DNA from 3 places in the Pantoea sp. E2023-21 genome. Region 3 is predicted to be linked to each of the others. Evidence: predicted binding sites of a transcription regulator. Region 3 holds the regulator's gene; each other region holds the start of a gene.
What was found. Region 3 encodes PhoB, which activates phosphate uptake and scavenging genes when phosphate is short. Its sites were predicted from a motif close to CTGTCATAAAACTGNCNNAT; they were not measured.
Positions count from the first base shown of each region.

Region 1: the regulator PhoB is predicted to act here: its motif matches at 3,618-3,637, upstream of pstS (phosphate ABC transporter substrate-binding protein PstS).
Region 2: the regulator PhoB is predicted to act here: its motif matches at 2,698-2,717, upstream of phnC (phosphonate ABC transporter ATP-binding protein).

Region 1 is NZ_CP195344.1:3,240,832-3,247,365, reverse strand. It holds gene pstB (phosphate ABC transporter ATP-binding protein PstB) at 1-500, opposite strand, end outside; gene pstA (phosphate ABC transporter permease PstA) at 544-1,431, opposite strand; gene pstC (phosphate ABC transporter permease PstC) at 1,428-2,390, opposite strand; gene pstS (phosphate ABC transporter substrate-binding protein PstS) at 2,465-3,508, opposite strand; gene glmS (glutamine--fructose-6-phosphate transaminase (isomerizing)) at 3,685-5,514, opposite strand; gene glmU (bifunctional UDP-N-acetylglucosamine diphosphorylase/glucosamine-1-phosphate N-acetyltransferase GlmU) at 5,644-6,534, opposite strand, start outside.
Region 2 is NZ_CP195344.1:1,649,722-1,656,255, forward strand. It holds gene phnE (phosphonate ABC transporter, permease protein PhnE) at 1-778, opposite strand, end outside; gene phnD (phosphonate ABC transporter substrate-binding protein) at 862-1,788, opposite strand; gene phnC (phosphonate ABC transporter ATP-binding protein) at 1,815-2,645, opposite strand; gene phnN (ribose 1,5-bisphosphokinase) at 2,872-3,405, opposite strand; gene phnM (alpha-D-ribose 1-methylphosphonate 5-triphosphate diphosphatase) at 3,405-4,541, opposite strand; gene phnL (phosphonate C-P lyase system protein PhnL) at 4,538-5,242, opposite strand; gene phnK (phosphonate C-P lyase system protein PhnK) at 5,383-6,144, opposite strand; gene ACRQ84_RS07915 (alpha-D-ribose 1-methylphosphonate 5-phosphate C-P-lyase PhnJ) at 6,134-6,534, opposite strand, start outside.
Region 3 is NZ_CP195344.1:102,967-109,500, reverse strand. It holds gene ACRQ84_RS00520 (PstS family phosphate ABC transporter substrate-binding protein) at 101-1,027, opposite strand; gene phoR (phosphate regulon sensor histidine kinase PhoR) at 1,564-2,880, opposite strand; gene phoB (phosphate response regulator transcription factor PhoB) at 2,901-3,590, opposite strand; gene sbcD (exonuclease subunit SbcD) at 3,789-5,006, shown strand; gene ACRQ84_RS00500 (SbcC/MukB-like Walker B domain-containing protein) at 5,003-6,534, shown strand, end outside.

The DNA of each region.
Region 1 (6,534 bases), 960 kb from region 3:
CCGCGGGCGATACACAAACGTTGCTGCTGGCCGCCGGAAAGACTGTAACCGCTCTGATGCAGCTTGTCTTTGGTTTCATTCCACAGCGCGGCTTTGGTCAGCGCCCACTGCACGCGTTCATCCATATCGGCACGCGACAGCTTTTCAAACAGACGCACGCCAAAAGCGATGTTGTCGTAGATCGACATTGGGAACGGCGTAGGCTTCTGGAACACCATGCCGACACGCGCACGCAGCAGGGCGATATCCTGATTTGAAGCCAGAATGTTATCGCCATCCAGCAGGATGTCACCTTCTGCACGCTGCTCTGGATAGAGTGAGTACATTTTGTTGAAGGTGCGCAGCAAAGTCGATTTACCGCAGCCTGAGGGGCCGATAAACGCGGTGACCTGGTTTTTAGTGATATCCAGGTTAATGTTTTTCAGCGCGTGAAACTTACCGTAATAGAAGTTCAGATTACGGACCTGAATTTTACCGGCTGATGAAGTCACGTTACTCATTCTCGTCTCTCATATGCAGCGCCGCCGAAGCCGCGCCGGGAAATTAGTGTTTGCCCTTGGCGAAAATCACACGCGCCACAATGTTCAGCAGCAGCACGCACACTGTAATAATCAGCACACCCGCCCACGCCAGGCTTTGCCACTCGGCAAATGGGCTCATGGCGAATTTAAAAATGGTGACCGGCAGGTTAGCAATCGGCTGCATCATGTCGGTGCTCCAGAACTGGTTCGACAACGCAGTAAACAGCAGCGGTGCGGTTTCACCGGCGATACGCGCCACGGCCAATAGCACACCGGTGATGATGCCGGAAACCGAGGCTTTCAGCGTAATCGCTGAAATCATCTTCCACTTCGGCGTACCCAGCGCATAAGCCGCTTCACGCATGCTATCTGGCACCAGACGCAGCATGTTTTCGGAGGTGCGAATCACAATCGGGATTTGCAGCAGCGCCAGCGCAACCACACCGGCCCAACCAGAGAAGTGCTGCATCTGCGACACCACAATGGTGTAGACGAACAGGCCGACCACAATCGACGGGGCAGACAACAGAATATCGTTGATGAAGCGAATCACTTCTGCCAGCCAGTGTTTACGGCCATATTCCGCCAGGTAAATCCCGGCCATGATGCCGAGCGGCGTTCCGATGATCGTTGACCAGAAAATCAGTAAACCGCTGCCGACCAGGGCATTCGCTAAACCGCCGCCAGCCGTATTGGGCGGCGGGGTCGATTCGGTAAACAGTGACCAGCTCAACCCATCAACACCGCGCGTGACGGTGGTGAATAAAATCCACACCAGCCAGAACAAGCCGAAGGCCATGGTCATCAGCGACAGCGTCAGGGCAATTTTGTTTTTGGTACTGCGCCACGCCTGCATTTTGCGGCGCGAGGCTTCCAGCTCAGCGCGAGCCTGCACTTCAATAACGGTCATGAACGGGCTCCTTCACTCTTCGCCAGTCGCAGGATCATCAGTTTGGAGATCGCCAGCACGATAAAGGTAATCACGAACAGAATCAGGCCCAACTCCATCAGCGCGGCGACGTGGACACCGGATTCCGCCTCGGCGAATTCGTTGGCCAGCGCGGAGGTAATGCTGTTACCGGGCATAAACAGCGAGGCGCTATCCAGCTGGTAGGTGTTACCGATGATAAAAGTCACCGCCATGGTTTCACCCAACGCGCGCCCCAGACCGAGCATGACGCCACCGATCACACCGTTTTTGGTGAAGGGCAGCACGATGCGCCAGATCACTTCCCACGTGGTACAGCCGATACCGTAAGCCGACTCTTTCATCATTACCGGCGTTTGCTCAAACACGTCACGCATTACCGAGGCGATGTAAGGAATGATCATGATGGCGAGAATCACGCCCGCCGCAAGAATACCGATACCAAAAGCCGGGCCAGAGAACAGCGTGCCGACAATCGGGATATTCGACATCACATTGCCAACCGGCGCCTGGAAATATTCGGCGAACAGCGGGGCGAAAACAAACAGGCCCCACATGCCGTAAACGATGCTGGGAATCGCTGCCAGCAATTCAATGGCGGTGCCCAGCGGGCGACGCAGCCAGCCTGGCGCCAGTTCAGTCAGGAACAGCGCAATGCCGAAGCTCACCGGCACGGCAATGATCAAGGCGATAATCGAGGTGACGAGGGTGCCGTAAATCGGTACCAGCGCACCAAATTGTTCGTTTGGCGCATCCCAGGTTTTGTTCCACAGGAAAGAGAAACCAAATTTCTGGATGCTTGGCCAGGAGGAGAAAATCAGGGAGACGATAATGCCGCCCATCAACAGCAACACGATAAGCGCAGACAGTTTGACCAGTGCGCCGAAAATCATGTCGCCTTGTTTACCGGGGGCTTTGAACGTCGGCTTAGTGGCAGCCATAGAATTCTCTGTTCTCAGGAGGATATCAGGGCGGCATTCATGACGCCGCCCATTGGAGTAGCCGGATAGGTCAGTTACTGGTACAGCGCTTTACCGGCGCTATCTTTAATGTTGGCTTTCCACGCTGCACGAATCTGGTTTGCTACGCTTTCAGGCAGCGCGGCATAATCCAGGTCAGTGGCGGTTTTGCTGCCACCTTTGTAAGCCCAGTCGAAGAACTTCAGCACTTCGCTACCTTTCTCCGCATTCGCCTGATCTTTGTAAATCAGGATGAAGGTAGTTGAGGTGATCGGCCATGCATCGTTGCCTTTCTGGAAGGTCAGATCCTGAGCGAAGGTTTTGCTCCAGTCTGCGCCTTTCGCTGCATTAGCAAAGCTCTCTTCGCTTGGTGCTACCGCTTTACCGTCGGCATCAACCAGTTTGGTGTAGGTCAGGTTGTTCTGCTTAGCGTAAGCATATTCCACGTAGCCAATTGAACCCGGCAGACGCTGCACGAAGGCGGCCACACCGTCGTTACCTTTACCGCCGAGGCCGGTTGGCCAGTTAACGGTGTTACCTTTACCGATTTTGCTGTTCCACTCTTCGTTCACTTTCGCCAGGTAGCTGGTGAAGACGAATGACGTACCGGAACCGTCAGCGCGGCGAACCACGTTGATGTTGGAATCGGGCAGTTTCACGCCTGGGTTCAGTTTAGTGATCGCCGGGTCGTTCCACTTTTTGATGGTGCCGAGGTAGATATCACCCACGGTTTTACCGTCGAGGGTTAATTCACCTGATTTCACACCTGGGATGTTAACCGCCAGCACCACACCACCGATGACGGTAGGGAACTGGAACAGGCCGTTTTTCTGCAGATCTTCTTCTTTCATTGGCGCATCAGACGCACCGAAATCGACGGTTTTAGCAATGATTTGCTTCACGCCGCCTGAAGAACCAATTCCCTGATAGTTAACTTTGCTACCGGTGGCTTGCTGGTACTCGGCTGCCCACTTGGCATAAACCGGCGCCGGGAATGTCCCGCCTGCGCCAGTCAGATCGGTTGCTGCAAAAGCAGATACCGCGCTTACGGCGAAGGTGGCGGCGAGGATTCGGGCTACGGTGCTACGCATCAGTGTCATGTTCCCTCCAGGGGATTCAAAAAAATCAGGCTCAATGCCTTTTTAGTAGGAGTTAGTGATTGCTGCTGGAGGGAAAATAGGACAGTTTGATGACAGTGAAATGTACGAAATATGACAGTTATATGACAGTGCGCAGAAATGAAGCGGGCCCATTGCGGGCCCACTCTTGTGACTGATTATTCAACGGTAACTGATTTCGCCAGGTTACGCGGTTGGTCAACGTCAGTGCCTTTGATCAACGCCACGTGATAAGAAAGCAGTTGCAGCGGCACCGTATAGAAGATCGGTGCTATCACCTCTTCTACGTGCGGCAGAGAGATGATTTTCATGCCATCGCTGTCGCTGAAACCGGCATCCTGATCGGCAAACACGTACAGCAAACCGCCGCGCGCGCGCACCTCTTCAATATTGGATTTCAGCTTCTCGAGCAGTTCATTGTTTGGCGCGACTACAATCACTGGCATATCGGCATCGATCAGCGCCAGCGGGCCGTGCTTCAGCTCGCCCGCCGCATAGGCTTCTGCGTGGATATAGGAAATCTCTTTCAGCTTCAGCGCGCCTTCCATAGCGATCGGATACTGATCGCCACGGCCAAGGAACAGCGCGTGATGTTTATCCGAGAAACCTTCCGCCAGATTTTCGATCACTTTATCCTGCGCCAGCATCTGCTCGATGCGGCTTGGCAGCGCCTGCAATCCGTGCACAATTTCGTGCTCGGTTTCGGCTTTCATGCCGTGCAGACGACCGAGTTTCGCCACCAGCATCAGTAATACCGCGAGCTGCGTGGTGAAGGCTTTGGTTGAAGCAACGCCAATTTCAGTGCCGGCTTTGGTCATCAGCGCCAAATCAGACTCACGCACCAGCGATGAACCGGCCACGTTACAGATCGCCAGCGAACCGAGATAACCCAGTTCTTTCGACAGACGCAGCGCCGCCAACGTATCGGCGGTTTCCCCGGATTGTGACAGCGTGATCAGCAGGCTATTTTTGCGCACCGCTGATTTGCGATAGCGAAATTCAGAGGCGATTTCCACATCACAGGGAATGTTGGCCAGCGATTCGAACCAGTAACGCGATACCATGCCGGAGTTGTATGACGTGCCGCAGGCGATGATCTGAATATGCTCGACCTGACCCAGCAGCTTTTCAGCATCCGGACCCAGCTCGCTGAGATCGACTTCGCCGTGATTAAAACGACCGGTTAAGGTGTTTTTAATCGCGTTTGGCTGCTCGTAAATCTCTTTCTGCATGTAGTGACGATAAATGCCTTTATCACCGGCATCGTACTGTGCGGTCGATTCGATTTCGGCGCGCTTAGCCGTTTTACCGTTACGATCGATAATGGTGACTTCGCGGCGGGTGATTTCGGCAATATCGCCCTCTTCCAGATAGATGAAGCGACGCGTCACCGGCAGCAAGGCCAGCTGATCGGAAGCAATAAAGTTTTCACCCACGCCACGGCCAATCACCAGCGGGCTGCCGGAACGGGCTGCCACCAGCAGTGAAGGATCGCGGCTGTCCATGATCACCATGCCATACGCACCGCGCAGCTGCGGGATGACGCGCAACACCACTTCTCGCAGCGTGCCGCCCTGCTTCTGCTCCCAATGCACCAGATGCGCCACCACTTCGGTGTCGGTTTCTGAGGCAAAGCGGTAGCCGCGCTCAAGCAACTGCGCGCGCAGCGGCTCATGGTTCTCGATAATGCCGTTGTGCACAATGATAATGTGCTCAGAAATATGCGGATGCGCATTGGCCTCTGACGGCTCACCGTGTGTCGCCCAACGCGTGTGAGCGATGCCCGTGCCGCCAATCAGCGGCTGTTGTTCTGCTGCTTCCGCCAGGTTTTGCACTTTGCCCAGACGACGCAGGCGCGTCATGTGGCCTTGACGATCGACCACCGCCAGACCGGCGGAGTCATAACCGCGATATTCAAGACGACGCAAACCTTCCAGCAGAATTTCTGCGATATCACGCTGCGCTACTGCACCAACAATTCCACACATAGTAATTTCCTGACTTCATGGCTTTCGGCCATTGCGTTGTCATACGACCTGATTTCCCCGAGCCTTGTAGAGAGTGGGGATATTTTTTATGGCACTGCTAACAGGCCGATCGTTGTCGGCCTTTAAAATTTATTTCTTCTTCGCCGGACGCTGCCAGCCAGACTTTTGATTCTGCTCTTTACGGTTATAGACCAGGTCAGCAGCTGTCACATCTTTCATTATGGTGGTGCCAGCCGCAATGGTGGCACCGCTCGCCACGCTGACAGGTGCCACCAGCTGGGTGTCCGAACCAATAAACACGTTGTCGCCGATGATGGTTTTGGACTTGTTGGCACCATCGTAGTTACAGGTAATGGTGCCTGCGCCAATATTTACGCCCGCGCCAATTTCCGCATCGCCAAGATAAGAGAGATGGCCAGCTTTAGAGCCTTTGCCGAGCGTGGCTTTCTTCATTTCTACGAAATTGCCAACATGCGCTTCTTCCGCTAATTCGCTGCCCGGGCGCAGACGTGCAAAAGGTCCAACCGTACAGGCGGCGGCTAACGTGGCATCTTCGATCACCGAGTAAGGGCTGATTTCACAGTCGTCAGCAATCACGCTGTTTTTAATGATGCAGCCTGCACCGATTTTGACGCGGTTGCCGAGCGTAACCTTACCTTCGATGATCACGTTGGTGTCGATCTCAACATCGCGGCCATGTTGCAGTGAACCGCGCAGATCGAAACGCGCCGGATCGCGCAGCATCACTCCTGCAAGCAACAGTTTTTCTGCCTGCTCGCTTTGGTAAACACGCTCCAGCGTTGCCAGCTGCAGGCGGTTGTTGACGCCGTCGGTTTCGCTGATGCGCGCCGGATGCACCGCATTGATCACGCGGCCTTCGTGGTGTGCCATGGCGATGATATCGGTGATATAGAATTCGCCTTGCGCATTATTGTTATTGAGCTGCGCCAGCCAGCGCTTGAGATCGCCGCCATTGGCAATCAGGATGCCGGTATTAATCTCCTGAATTTTCAGCTGTTC
Region 2 (6,534 bases), 1.5 Mb from region 3:
ACGTGATGCTGACCTGATCGTAACGGTCAAGTTTGATATTGGTCATCAGCTCCTGGCCAATGCCGCCCGCGCCGACCAAACCGAGAATGGTTGAGGAGCGGAAGTTAACTTCCAGACGCATAAAGCTGTAGGAAAGAAACGTCGGTTTAACCTGCGGCCAAAACGCAAAACGCATGCGCTGCAGTTTGCTGGCACCGCACGCCGCAAGGCCGCGCACCGGTTTATCCGAGGCGCTTTCAATCGCTTCGTAGAACAGTTTGGTCAGGCTGCCGACGGTGTGCAGCGCCAGCGCGAGGAAACCGGGAATGGCACCAATGCCAAACGCCATCACGAACATCACCGCCCACGCCAGCTCCGGCATGGTACGCAGGAAGGCGACGAAAGCACGAATCGCCATGCGCAGGCTGCGCGGCGTTTGGGTGTTATCCGCGGCGAAGAAGGCCAGCACACCGGCAACGGCCACCGCCACGATGGTTGACGACAGCGCCAGCTGCAAGGTTTCCCAGATCAGCGGCAGCTGGAAGTGCAGCCGATAGCCCCAATAAGCCAGCGAGCCTTCGGTTTTGCCGTCGGCAAACAGCAGTGACAGATGCAACACCGGCATCGTTTCGCCGATGTAGTCAAAAAAGTGTGGCAGCGACTGCCAGACGGTGAGCAGATTAAATTCCGCCATCTTGCCCGCGGCCAGATAGAGCGCCAGCAACAGCAGCGACCACAGCAGCGAGTCGCGCTTTTGCTGGCGGCGAATGCGTTGGTAGTAGTGTTCGAAATCGGTCAAGAGGGAGATTCCTGTGTAACCCGGTCGCCATGAATGGCGACCCTACATTGTCGGGTGCGCATTAATGCGCACCGTTTTATCGCTTAACCGCGCGAACCCTTCATCAAATCGCGCTTCATATCGATGATATTCTGGTAATCCGCCACGGTTGCCGGGCCGATGTGCTGGGCGCCGCCCACCGCTTTAACAAAGCAGCCGTGATCTTCTTTATCCAGCTTCTTGATGGTGGCTACCACTTTCGCTTTGAAATCGGCGGGCAAGTTATTGCTCACCAGAATCGGGCCATTTGGGATCAGCGGCGACTGCCAGATGATGCGGATCTGCTTCATCAGGTCGGGATGATCCATCCGAATCAAACGACCAAAGGCCCCCGAGGTATAACCGGTTTCGCGGTCGCCAATCAGTGACGTCCAGGTCACTGCACCGTCGAATTGGCCGTTCAGCACGCCGAGGATGTCCTGCTCGTGGCCGCCGGAGAAGGTCACGCTGGAGAAGGTGTTGTTGTACTTATCGTCAACCGTGCCACCAAACTCTTTCTTGAACGCCTGGTTAGGCATCAGGAAGCCCGAGGTTGAATCCGGATCGGCCATGCCAAACGATTTGCCTTTCAGGTCTTCCAGCTTTTTGTACGGGCTGTCGGCTTTGACGATCACCACCGAGTGATAACCCTGTGAACCGTCTTTGTCATCCACCACGATGCCCACCACATCCACCGCTTTCGGGTTCTGCAGGTAAACCGATGCATACGATGCCGGTGACATGCTCAGCACCAGATCGATTTTGTTACCCAGCAAGCCCTGAATCACGCCGGAATAGTCAGACGAATTACGCAGTTTGGTATCCACCTGCAATTCTTTGTCGAAGAAATCTTTCACGCACTGGTTATCACCAATCTGCTGCGTGGCGTTCTGGCCGCCGAGAATACCGAGATTCAGTTGTTTGGGTGCTTCCGCTGCGTTAACGCCAAAAGCCATCGCAATAGTCAGTAAAGCTAAAGAAGTCAGTTTCATTGGTGGTTGTTCTCTTGCCGTGGGAGTTAGTGGAGTTGGTTAATTTCGTCGCCGTACAGCTCATGCATCAGGCCGTCGGTCAACTGGGAAGGATGTCCATCAAACAGCACTTTGCCGCGCTGAATGCCGATAACGCGGGTGCAGTAGCTTTTTACCAATTCTATCGAGTGCAGATTCACCATCACGCTGATGCCCTGCTCGCTCACCTGGCGCAGCACATCCATGATGCGCTTGGTGTTTTTCGGATCGAGTGACGCCACCGGTTCATCCGCCAGCAGAATGCGCGGGTTCTGCATCAGCGCCCGGCAGATCGCTACGCGCTGCATCTGGCCGCCGGAGAGGTTTTCCGCACGCTGCAGCGCCTGAGGCAGCATGTTCATCCACTGCAGCAGTTCGATGGCGCGAGCGCGATCGGTTTCGGAAAATACTTTGAAGAACGATTTCAGCGTGGAGGTCTGGCTTAAACGCCCGAGCAGCACATTGGTCAGCACATCGAGGCGCGGTACCAGACAGAAGTCCTGGAAGATCATGCCGCATTCGCTGCGCCATTCGCGCATCTGGCGGCTATTGAGCGTGACCACATCGCGATCCACTTCGCCGTGGCGATTGCTGAGAATCGCACCCTGCGACGCGCTGATGGTGCCGTTGAGCATGTGTAACAGTGTCGATTTGCCTGCGCCTGAGCGGCCAATCACCGCGACCAGCTCGCCCGCATGCAGATCGAAGCTGACGTTATCCAGCACCTGGTTGGCGCCATACGCTTTGCACAATCCCTGCACCGACAGCACCTTATTGCCCTGCCCGATAATCGGCGGGAATGGATTGTCGACGACGGTTTTCAGTAATGCCTGTGCCATGATGCACTCCATCTCTTCTGAGCTGTTGATTGCACGCTATTACGGGGAAGGCGGATGAAAGCTTGATGACAGTAAAATGATTAAACGGTGACAGCGCGTTTTCCCGTCACAACGTGGCGATCGGCTCCGCACCCATCCGGGCATTGCGCAATAAATTGCGCCGCTACGGATGGTGCGAATGGTGTGAATGGGACATAAAAAACGCACGTATCCGTAGCGGCGCGATTTATCGCGCACCCAGCAAACGTCGCAGCTGGTCTAGCGTATCGCGCAACGCGCCATCGTTGTTCAGCGCATAGCAGTGCACCGGCAGCGGTTCAGCCGCTCGCGCTAGCCGTTTCTCGATCTCCGCTTCAGACTCCCGCCCGCGCTGCCGCAATCGCGTCTCCAGCACCGCTGGCGACACCTGCAACACCAGCGGCAGCAGCTGCGCGCCGTAATGCTGCTGCACAATCGGCAGATGCAGGCGCGAACCGTTAACCAGCACGTTAAGTCCGCGCGCCAGCCACAAATCGATCTCCTCGCCCAGCGCATAATGCAGTCCGTGCGCCTGCCAGCTCACGGCGAACAAACCGAGCGACTGGCGTCGGCGGAATTCGGTTTCGCTCAACGCCACATGGTTCTCGCCGCCGGCATCGGCGGCGCGCGTGATGTAACGATGGGCGATCAGCAAATTCTCCGGCGGCGCTTCACGCAGCGCGTTCAGCAGGCTGTCTTTACCCGCGCCCGAAGGCCCGGTTAGCCAGATGAGGCGCGCCATCAGAACACCAACTTCCCTTGCGACCAGACGTGACGAATGTGCGCATGACCGTGATCGGTATGCGCCAGCACTAAATCGGCGCGCAGCCCTTCGGCGATGCGGCCGCGATCGTGCAGGCCAATCGCCTGCGCCGGGTTGCGCGTCACCAGCGCGGCAGCCTGCGGTAACGTCATCGTATTGCGCTCATCGGCAACCAGGCGGAACACCGCGTCGAGCAAGCTGGCGGGATAATAGTCGGAGGAGAGAATATCCAGCAGGCCGTGGCTGGCGAGATCCGCCGCCGCCACATTGCCGGAGTGCGAACCGCCGCGCACGATGTTGGGCGCGCCCATCAGCACCTGCATGCCGCAGTCGCGAGACGCGCGTGCCGCTTCCAGCGTGGTCGGGAATTCGGCAATGGCGCTGCCGACGTCATGTGACTCGGCAACGTGCGCTGCCGTAGCGTCATCGTGGCTGGCCAGCGGGATGCCGCGCGACCGGCACAAACTGGCGATGGCGTTGCGGTTGGGCGTGGAGAACTCGGCAGCCAGCGCCAGTTGCTCACGCTCAAACTGATCCATCTGCGCGTCGTTGAGCTGATATTTGCCCTGATAATAGGTGCGATACATCTCCAGCGAGGCGTACTGACGCTGACCCGGCGAGTGATCCATCAGCGACACCAGCGACAGCTCCGGTGTGTTCATCAGCGCTTCAAACAGCGGCAACGTGGTGTTGTGCGGCAGCTCACAGCGCAGATGCAAATGGTGATCGGCGCGGTTAGTGCCTTTGCGATTGCTGTCCTGAATCGCATCAATCATTTTGGTGAGATTATCCAGGCGATGACCGCCGTCGCGCACGTCACCGACGCCAATCGCATCCAGCACCGTGGTAATGCCGCTGGCGACCATCAGCGCATCGTGGCTGCTCATCGCCGAGTGTGCGGGCCAATCAACTTTGGGGCGTGGCGTAAAGAACTTGTCGAGGTTATCGGTGTGCAGCTCCACCAAACCCGGCAGCAGGAAGGCGTTTTCGCCATCCAGCGCGCCCGGCAAGTGGCTGACGCTGTCACTGAAGCTGGCGATGCGCCCGTCGCGGATTTCCAGTGAACCCGCCACCACGGCCTGCTCCAGCACCAACCGGACATTATTAATGATCATGCTTCTGCTCCTGCTTTCATTGGCTGCATGACGTGCAGGCGATCGGCCACGCGTTCGCGCACCGCTTCGTCATGGAAAATACCGACAATGGCGGCCCCACGGGCGCGTGCCTGTTCAATCAATTCCACCACCGCAGCGCTGTTAGCGCTGTCGAGCGAAGCGGTCGGCTCATCCAGTAGCAGCACCGGATAGTCGGCAATAAAGCCGCGTGCGATGTTGACGCGCTGCTGCTCACCGCCGGAAAAAGTGGACGGCGCCAGCGACCATAAACGCTCCGGCACGTTGAGGCGCGTCAACAGCTCTTTGGCGCGCTTCTCACAGAAAGCACGCTCGGTGCCGCGTTCGAGCAGCGGCTGCATGACGATCTCCAGCGTCGGCACGCGGGGAATGACGCGCAAAAATTGGCTGACCCAACCGACGGTATGGCAGCGAATTGCCAGAATCTGGCGGGCGGTCGCGTTGGCCATATCGATCCATTCACCCTGATGTTGCAGCCAGATGTGACCGCTGTTGGCCTGATAATTGCCGTACAGCGCGCGCAGCAGCGTGGATTTTCCACTGCCGGAACGGCCATGCAGCACCACACATTCGCCGCCGCTCACTTCGAGATTGGCATCCTGCAACACCGGCAGCGCGGCGCTGTTCTGGTTGTGCAGTACAAAGGTTTTGCTCAGATGCTCTACGCGCAATAAAGGTTGCATGTTGATGTCCTGATGAATTCATCCAAAAGGCAGCACGAAACCGTAGCGGCGCGATTTATCGCGCGTTGTTGCGGCACGGTGTTCGCATTTGCGCAATAAATTGCGCCGCTACGGAATGTGTATGTCAGCATCGGTGCTGGTTAACTCAGCACCGACGAAACCAATAACTGGGTATACGGATGATGCGGATCGTCCAGCACCCGATCGGTCAACCCGCTCTCCACCACGCGGCCCTGCTTCATCACCAGCAGGCGATGCGCCAGCAAACGCGCCACGCCGAGATCGTGGGTGACAATCACTACCGCCAGATTCAGCTCGCGCACCAACGTGCGCAGCAAATCCAGCAGACGCGCCTGCACTGACACATCCAGCCCGCCGGTCGGCTCATCCATAAACACCAGCGTCGGCTGCGTCACCAGGTTGCGCGCAATCTGTAAACGTTGCTGCATGCCGCCGGAAAAGGTGGTGGGCAGATCGTCGATGCGGTTAGCGGGGATTTCCACATCCTGCAACCAACGCATCGCCTCTTTGCGGATATCGCCGTAATGACGCTGGCCCACCGCCATCAGGCGCTCGCCGATATTGCCGCCCGCGGTGACCTGCGGACGTAAACCGTCGAGCGGATGCTGATGCACCACGCCCCATTCGGTACGCAGCAGGCGGCGACGATCGCTCTCGCTCAGCTGATAGAGATCCTGCGCGCGATAGAGAATGTTGCCCTGCTGCGGCGCTAAGCGTGCCGACAGGCTGCGCAGCAGCGTGGTTTTGCCCGAACCGGACTCCCCGACAATGCCTAATACTTCGCCGGGATAAAGCTCAAAGCTCACCTCTTCAAACCCTTTGCCGGGTGCATAAAGGTGCGTCAGATTGTTGACCGCAAGCAGCGGCTGTTCACTGTGCATGCTGTTGTTCCTGCTGCTGGTGGCAAAAATCGGTATCGGAGCAAACATACATGCGCGTACCGGCGTCATCCATTACGACCTCGTCGAGGTAACTGTGGCGCGAACCGCACAGCGCGCAAGGTTCATCCCACTGCTGCACGCTGAACGGGTGATCGTCGAAGTCGAGGCTTTCTACTTTGGTGAACGGCGGCAGCGCATAGATGCGTTTCTCACGCCCGGCACCAAACAGCTGCAGCGCCGGCATCATGTGCATTTTGGGGTTGTCGAATTTGGGGATCGGCGACGGATCCATCACGTAGCGATCGTTGACCTTCACCGGATACGCATACGTCGTCGCGATGTGGCCGTAGCGGGCGATATCTTCATACAGTTTCACCTGCATGATGCCGT
Region 3 (6,534 bases):
GACGGCTATATGTCCAAGAAGAATGCCACGCTGTTACACATTCAGCAACGGAAGAAAATTCAGGTCACATGAAACTATTTCATGTTCAGATGCACGTTCTTCAATTTCCCTCAATTGCCGCGCGTGCTTGTGACATCTGGCTATCCGACAATGGCAGATAACCGGCTTCACTCACCCGACGTTGACCCTGCGGCGACAAGACCTGATGCAGAAACGCATTGACCAGCGGCGGCAGCGGTTTACCCGGCGCTTTATTGACATAGATGTAGAGCGGACGCGACCACGGATAGCGGCCGCTGCGAATGGATTCGGCATCCGGCATCACGCTGTCGCCGTTTGCCGTGACGACCGGCAGCATTTTCACCCCGCTGAGATGAAAGCCAAAACTGGCGTAACCAATGCTGTTAGGCGTGGCGGCAACGGCTTGTACCACCGCCGCAGAACCGGGAAATTCGGCAACGTCAGCGCGAAAATCCCCTTTGCACAGCGCCTGCTGCTTGAAAAAGCCCCACGTTCCCGAAGCTGAGTTGCGGCCATAACGTTGAATGCTGCGCGTTGCCCATTGGCTTTCGCTCAGGCCGAGATCGCCCCAACGTTGCGGCACTTGCCGCCCGCCGCACAGGCGGGTAATGGAGAACAGCGCGTCGAGCTGTTGCGGCGCAATGCGCGGCAACGGGTTATCCTGATTGACCACTACCACCAGCGCATCCATCGCCACCGGCACGGCCAGCGGCGGGTAGCCGTAGCGCGCGGTAAAGAGTTGACGTTCATCGATTTGCATCGGGCGGCTCATCGCGCCCAGTTGAGCAGCACCCGCCGCCAGCGCGGTCGGTGCGGTAGAAGATCCCGCCGCCTGCACCTGAACGTTCACACCCGGCGACTGACGGCTAAAATCCTCGCCCCACAAGGTCATCAGGTAGCCAAGCGTGTCCGATCCGACGCTGCTCAGATTGCCGGTCAGCATGGTTTGTTGGCCATGTGCTAAAGCAGAGCAAAGCAGCATGCAGGAGAGCAACAGCGATTTCATGAGCGGTTCCGCAATTCAATAAGGGCTCTATTCTGTCGCGGCGCGATTTAACGCGCAATAAATTGCGTCATGGCAATCAGTGAGGCACGAAAAGGTCGCCATGAATGGCGACCCTACAAGCGTTACAGCGATAGTGATTAAGAGATAGGCATTGGTGCTGCAGTGTGGGTGTTGAGGCGACATCCCTGCCCGCTGAACGAGTGAAGGATTCCAGGGCGAGCCGCAGGGATGCGGCGAGAGGCGGCGCTGAGCAGGAGCGAATCGCCGCCGGTCCGTCAGGAATCGTGAGCGAGTGAAGGTACCGCGTAGCGGCGGGCTGGGCTGGCGCAGGGCCCGGGAGTGCAGAGGGCGCGGCCAGGCGTCCTCTGCTCGGTCGCCGCACGGCATAGCTGAAACTGCCCCAGCCGATGGCGAACGAAAGTCGCTCGGCGCTTAACTGAGGCATTACGCCATGAAGGGCGACCCTACGTTTACGGAGCTGGGTTTTCGTAGGGTGCGCATTTATGCGCACCTGAATGCATAGGCAATAAATTGACTCACTCGGTGTTAACGCGCTCTTGAGCCACGTTAGCCACAATCAACCGCTGCGGCAGAAGAAAGCTGAAACAGGTTTCCTGATGCGGCACGCTGGTGATTTCCAGCCGCGCGTTATGATGGCCCAGCGCATGTTTCACAATCGCCAGCCCCAAACCGCTGCCGCCAGTAGCGCGCGAACGCGCTTTATCCACACGGTAGAAACGCTCGGTGAGGCGTGGCAGATGCTGCTCGCTGATGCCCGGCCCGTCATCGCACACCTTAAACTGCGCACCTTGCTTGGTACGCAACCAGCTGATGTCGATGCGCGTGCCTTCCGGCGTATGATTCACCGCGTTGTAGACCAGATTGGAAATGGCGCTACGCAGCTGCTCGTCATTGCCGAACACTTTAAGGTGCGGATCGGTGTGGAAATGGATGGTATGACGTCCCTGACTCAGCGTTTCCGCTTCACGCTGCAACAGCAGCAGCATGCCAGGCACATCCACTGTCTCTTTCAGATCGATGGCCGGAGCCGCTTCAATCCGCGATAAGGTCAGCAGCTGTTTTACCAGGCTGTCCATGCGTCGCGTCTGCTCTTGCATGGTATGCAATGCCTTGCTGCGCGTGCGCTCGTTCATTACCGAGTCGTCCATCATTTCCAGATAACCCTGCAGCACCGTTAGCGGCGTACGCAGTTCATGGCTGACGTTAGCAAAGAAGTTACGTCGCGCGCCTTCCAGCTGGTGCATTTGGGTGACATCACGCGCCACCATCAGCCACTGCCCTTCGCTGTATGGCATCACGCGGAATTCCATATGATGCTGATTATTGAGGATCTGCGTCAGCGGCATGTCGAACTTGCGCTGGCGGATATAACGGGAAAATTCAGGATAACGCAGCAAATTGAGGATGTTCTGGCCGTTATCCTCCGGCCAACGCAAGCCAAGATGCTGTTGCGCCAAACCATTGCACCAGAAAATGGTGCCCTCTTCAGTGGTCAGTACCACGGCATCTGGCAGCGATTCTGCACCGCTGCGGAAACGTTTGATCAGATTACCCAGCTCACGCCGACGCCGCCGGTTGCGCAGCTGCATCTGATACAGACCATAGAACAGCGGTTCCCAACTGCCGCGTCCGGTGGGCGGCGTCATTGAACGATCGACCCACAGCCAGTGCGACAAACGCATCAGATTTCTGAAATGCCACAACATCACGCCGCTCACCGCAATCAGCAGCAGCCACGGCAGATAGCCGAACAACAGACCCAACACCAGCGCAGGTAAACAGACCAGCGCCAGCTCGGTCAAAAGTCTCTTCCAGGAGAGTCGTTCCAGCACGGTAAAAACTCCGTTTACGTTTAGTAGCGGGCTGAGAAACGATACCCTGTTCCGCGAACGGTTTGAACCATGCGATCGTGGCCGGTCAGTTCCAGCGCTTTACGTAAACGGCGAATATGCACATCGACGGTGCGATCTTCGACATACACATTGGTGCCCCACACGTGGTTCAGCAGCTGTTCGCGGCTGTAAACGCGTTCCGGATGCGTCATAAAGAAGTGCAGCAGTTTGTATTCGGTCGGTCCCATCTCCAGCGGCGTGGTTTCCGACATCACGCGGTGCGATGACGGATCGAGGCTCAGCCCCTGCATCTCAATCACCTCTTCCACCGCCATCGGCGAAATACGGCGCATCACCGCTTTGATACGCGCCATCAGCTCTTTTGGCGAAAACGGCTTGGTAATATAGTCATCCGCCCCCACTTCCAGACCGCGCACGCGATCTTCTTCTTCACCGCGCGCCGTCAGCATCATCACCGGAATGTCGCGCGTCATGGCTTCACGCTTCAAATGCTTAATAAACTGGATACCGCTGCCGCCGGGCAACATCCAGTCCAGCAGAATTAAATCAGGCCAGGGTTCGATCAGCTTACCAATCGCGCTGTCATAATCTTCCGCCTCAATAGGCTGGTAATCATTCTGTTCCAGCACGAAACATAACATTTCACGGATGGGAGCTTCGTCTTCCACAACCAAAATGCGCTTAGCCATTGTAACTCCTGCTAGTGTGACACCGTGTCACTGGGATTTGCGGCGTCATTATGCGTCAGTTTTGTGACACTTTTATGAAAAACACTGCCTTAAGATAGATAGATAAAAAACGGAAATGTCACAATAAAAATTTGCTTTTTTTCTTTGTGATCTTAAGTGGTTATAATTCGCCTTCGCTAAACTCAGCACGGAGCAAACATGCGCATCATTCACACCGCTGACTGGCATCTCGGCCAGTTCTTTTACAGCAAAAGTCGCGCCCGGGAACACCAGGCGTTTCTTGACTGGTTGCTGGATCAGATTGTGCAGCATCAGGTGGATGCGCTCATCGTCGCGGGCGATCTGTTTGATACCGGCTCGCCACCGAGCTACGCGCGCGAAATGTTTAACCGTTTTGTGGTGGCGCTGCAGCCGAGCGGCTGTCAACTGGTGGTGCTGGCGGGCAATCACGATTCGGTGGCGACGCTGAATGAATCGCGCGAGCTGCTGGCCTGCCTGAATACCCAGGTGATCACCAGCGCCACACCACAAGGCGAACAGCAGGTGTTAACGCTCACGCAGCGCGATGGCGCGCCGGGTGCGCTGCTGTGCGCCATTCCTTATCTGCGTCCACGCGATATCCTGCGCAGTCAGGCCGGACAATCGGGGCGCGAGAAGCAGATTTCGCTGCTGGAAGCGATCGAGCAGCATTATCAGCACTGCTATGCTGCCGCGCTGGCGCAGCGCGAGGCGCTGGACAGCACGCTGCCGATCATCGCCACCGGCCATCTCACCACTGTCGGCGTGACAAAAAGCGATTCGGTGCGCGACATCTATATCGGCACGCTGGATGCGTTTCCGGCGCAGGCGTTTCCACCCGCGGATTACATCGCGCTCGGTCACATCCATCGCGCGCAGCGCATCGCCAACAGCGAGCATATTCGCTATAGCGGCTCGCCGATTCCGCTCAGTTTTGATGAACTCGGCCGTGAGAAAAGCGTCTTCTTGCTGACGTTCAGCACCACGCTGGAGACGGTCACGCCGCTGACCATTCCGCACTTCCAGCCGATGCAGATGCTGAAAGGCTCAATGGCGGAGATCGAACATCAGCTGGCGCAGTTCCGCGAAAGCGCCAGCGAACAGCCCACGTGGCTGGATATTGAGATCACCACGCAGGAATATCTCAGCGATCTGCAACGCCGTATTGAAGCACTGACCGAAAAACTGCCGGTTGAAGTACTGCTGGTGCGCCGCAGCCGGGAGCAGCGGCAGCGCAGCCTGGAACGGCTGGAGAACGAAACTCTGAGCGAATTAAAAGTGGAAGAGGTCTTTGCCCGCCGCCTGGCGCAGGAAGATCAGCTGGATGCAGAGCAGGCCGAGCAACTCACGCAGCTGTTCCGCACCACCCTCGCGGCGCTGGAGAATCCATCTGCATGAAAATTTTGACGCTACGCTTTAAAAACCTCAATGCACTGCGCGGCGAATGGTTTATCGATTTCCGCCGTGAGCCTTTTGCCAGCAACGGATTATTTGCCATTACCGGCGCCACCGGCGCGGGCAAAACCACCTTGCTTGATGCCATTTGTCTGGCGCTCTATCACCAGACGCCGCGCCTCGGCACGCTGTCGCAAACGCAGAATGAGCTGATCACGCGAGACACCGCCGAGTGTCTGGCCGAAGTGGAGTTTGAGATCAAAGGGGAAGCCTGGCGCGCCTTTTGGAGCCAGAACCGCGCGCGCGGCCTGGCCGACGGCAAGCTACAGGTGCCGCGCGTCGAGCTGGCACGCGTAGCCGATAATCAAATCATCGCCGATAAAGTCGGCGACAAACTGAAAGCAATTGAAACCCTGTCGGGACTCGACTTCGCCCGCTTTACCCGCTCGATGATGCTGTCGCAGGGCCAGTTTGCCGCCTTTCTGAATGCCAAACCCGGCGAACGCGCCGAGCTGCTGGAAGAGCTAACCGGCACCGAAATTTACGGACAAATCTCGGTGCAGATTTACGAGCGCTGGCGCACCGCGCGTGGCGAACTGGAGACGCTGCGCGCCCGCGCCGGCGGCATGTCGCTGCTCGATGAAGCGCGCCGCTCAGAACTGACGCAGCAGTTGGCGGATCTGAGTGTGCAGGAGAAAGCCCTCAGCGAACAGCTAACGCTGGCGCAACAACAGCAACAATGGCTGATGCAGCAACAGCAGCTAATGCAGGAACAGCAGCAGGCGGAACAGACGCTGCTTGCCGCGCAACAGGCCTGGCAGCAGGCCGATGGCGATCGTCAGCGGCTGGCGCGGGCCGAACCGGCAGAAAAACTGCGTGAGAAGCTACAACAGCGCGAACAGTTGCAAAGCGATCGTCGCACGCTGGAACAGCAATCACAGCAGCGACAGGCGCAACAGCAGCAGGCCAAAAGCGCGCTGCAACAGCACGAAAGCCACTATCAGGCAGCGCAGCAGGCACGCGAGCAGGCGTTACAGCAACAGCAGCAGCTAGAAACGCTGCTGACCGAGCAGGTTATCCCGCTCGATCAACGCATCACCACCCTGTCACAGCAGTTGGATGAGCAACAGCGGCTGCATGTGCAGCAGCAACAGGCGCTGCAAACCAGCCAAACCGCGCTCAGCAAGCAACAGCAGGTAAGTGAACATTTACAACAGCAGCTGGCGCAGCAGCAGGAATTCCGCTCCCGAGAAGCTGCAGTGGCCCATTGGGGCGCTGAACTGACCCGCTGGCAGGCGGAGATCGCCCGACTGGATGAACGCGAACAGACGCTAAAACAGTTGATTGCGCAGCAACAGCAGCAGCGCAACCAACTGGAGCAGCATCAACAGGCGCAGACCCAGCGTGAACAGGCGGCGCAACCCTTGCAGCAAGCCGAAGCGCAGGCCGCGCAGCAGCGGCTGCAAGCGGAGCAAGCACTGACTTCGCTTGAGTCTGAAGTCGCCAGTCCGCAGCTGCGTGCTGCCTTGAC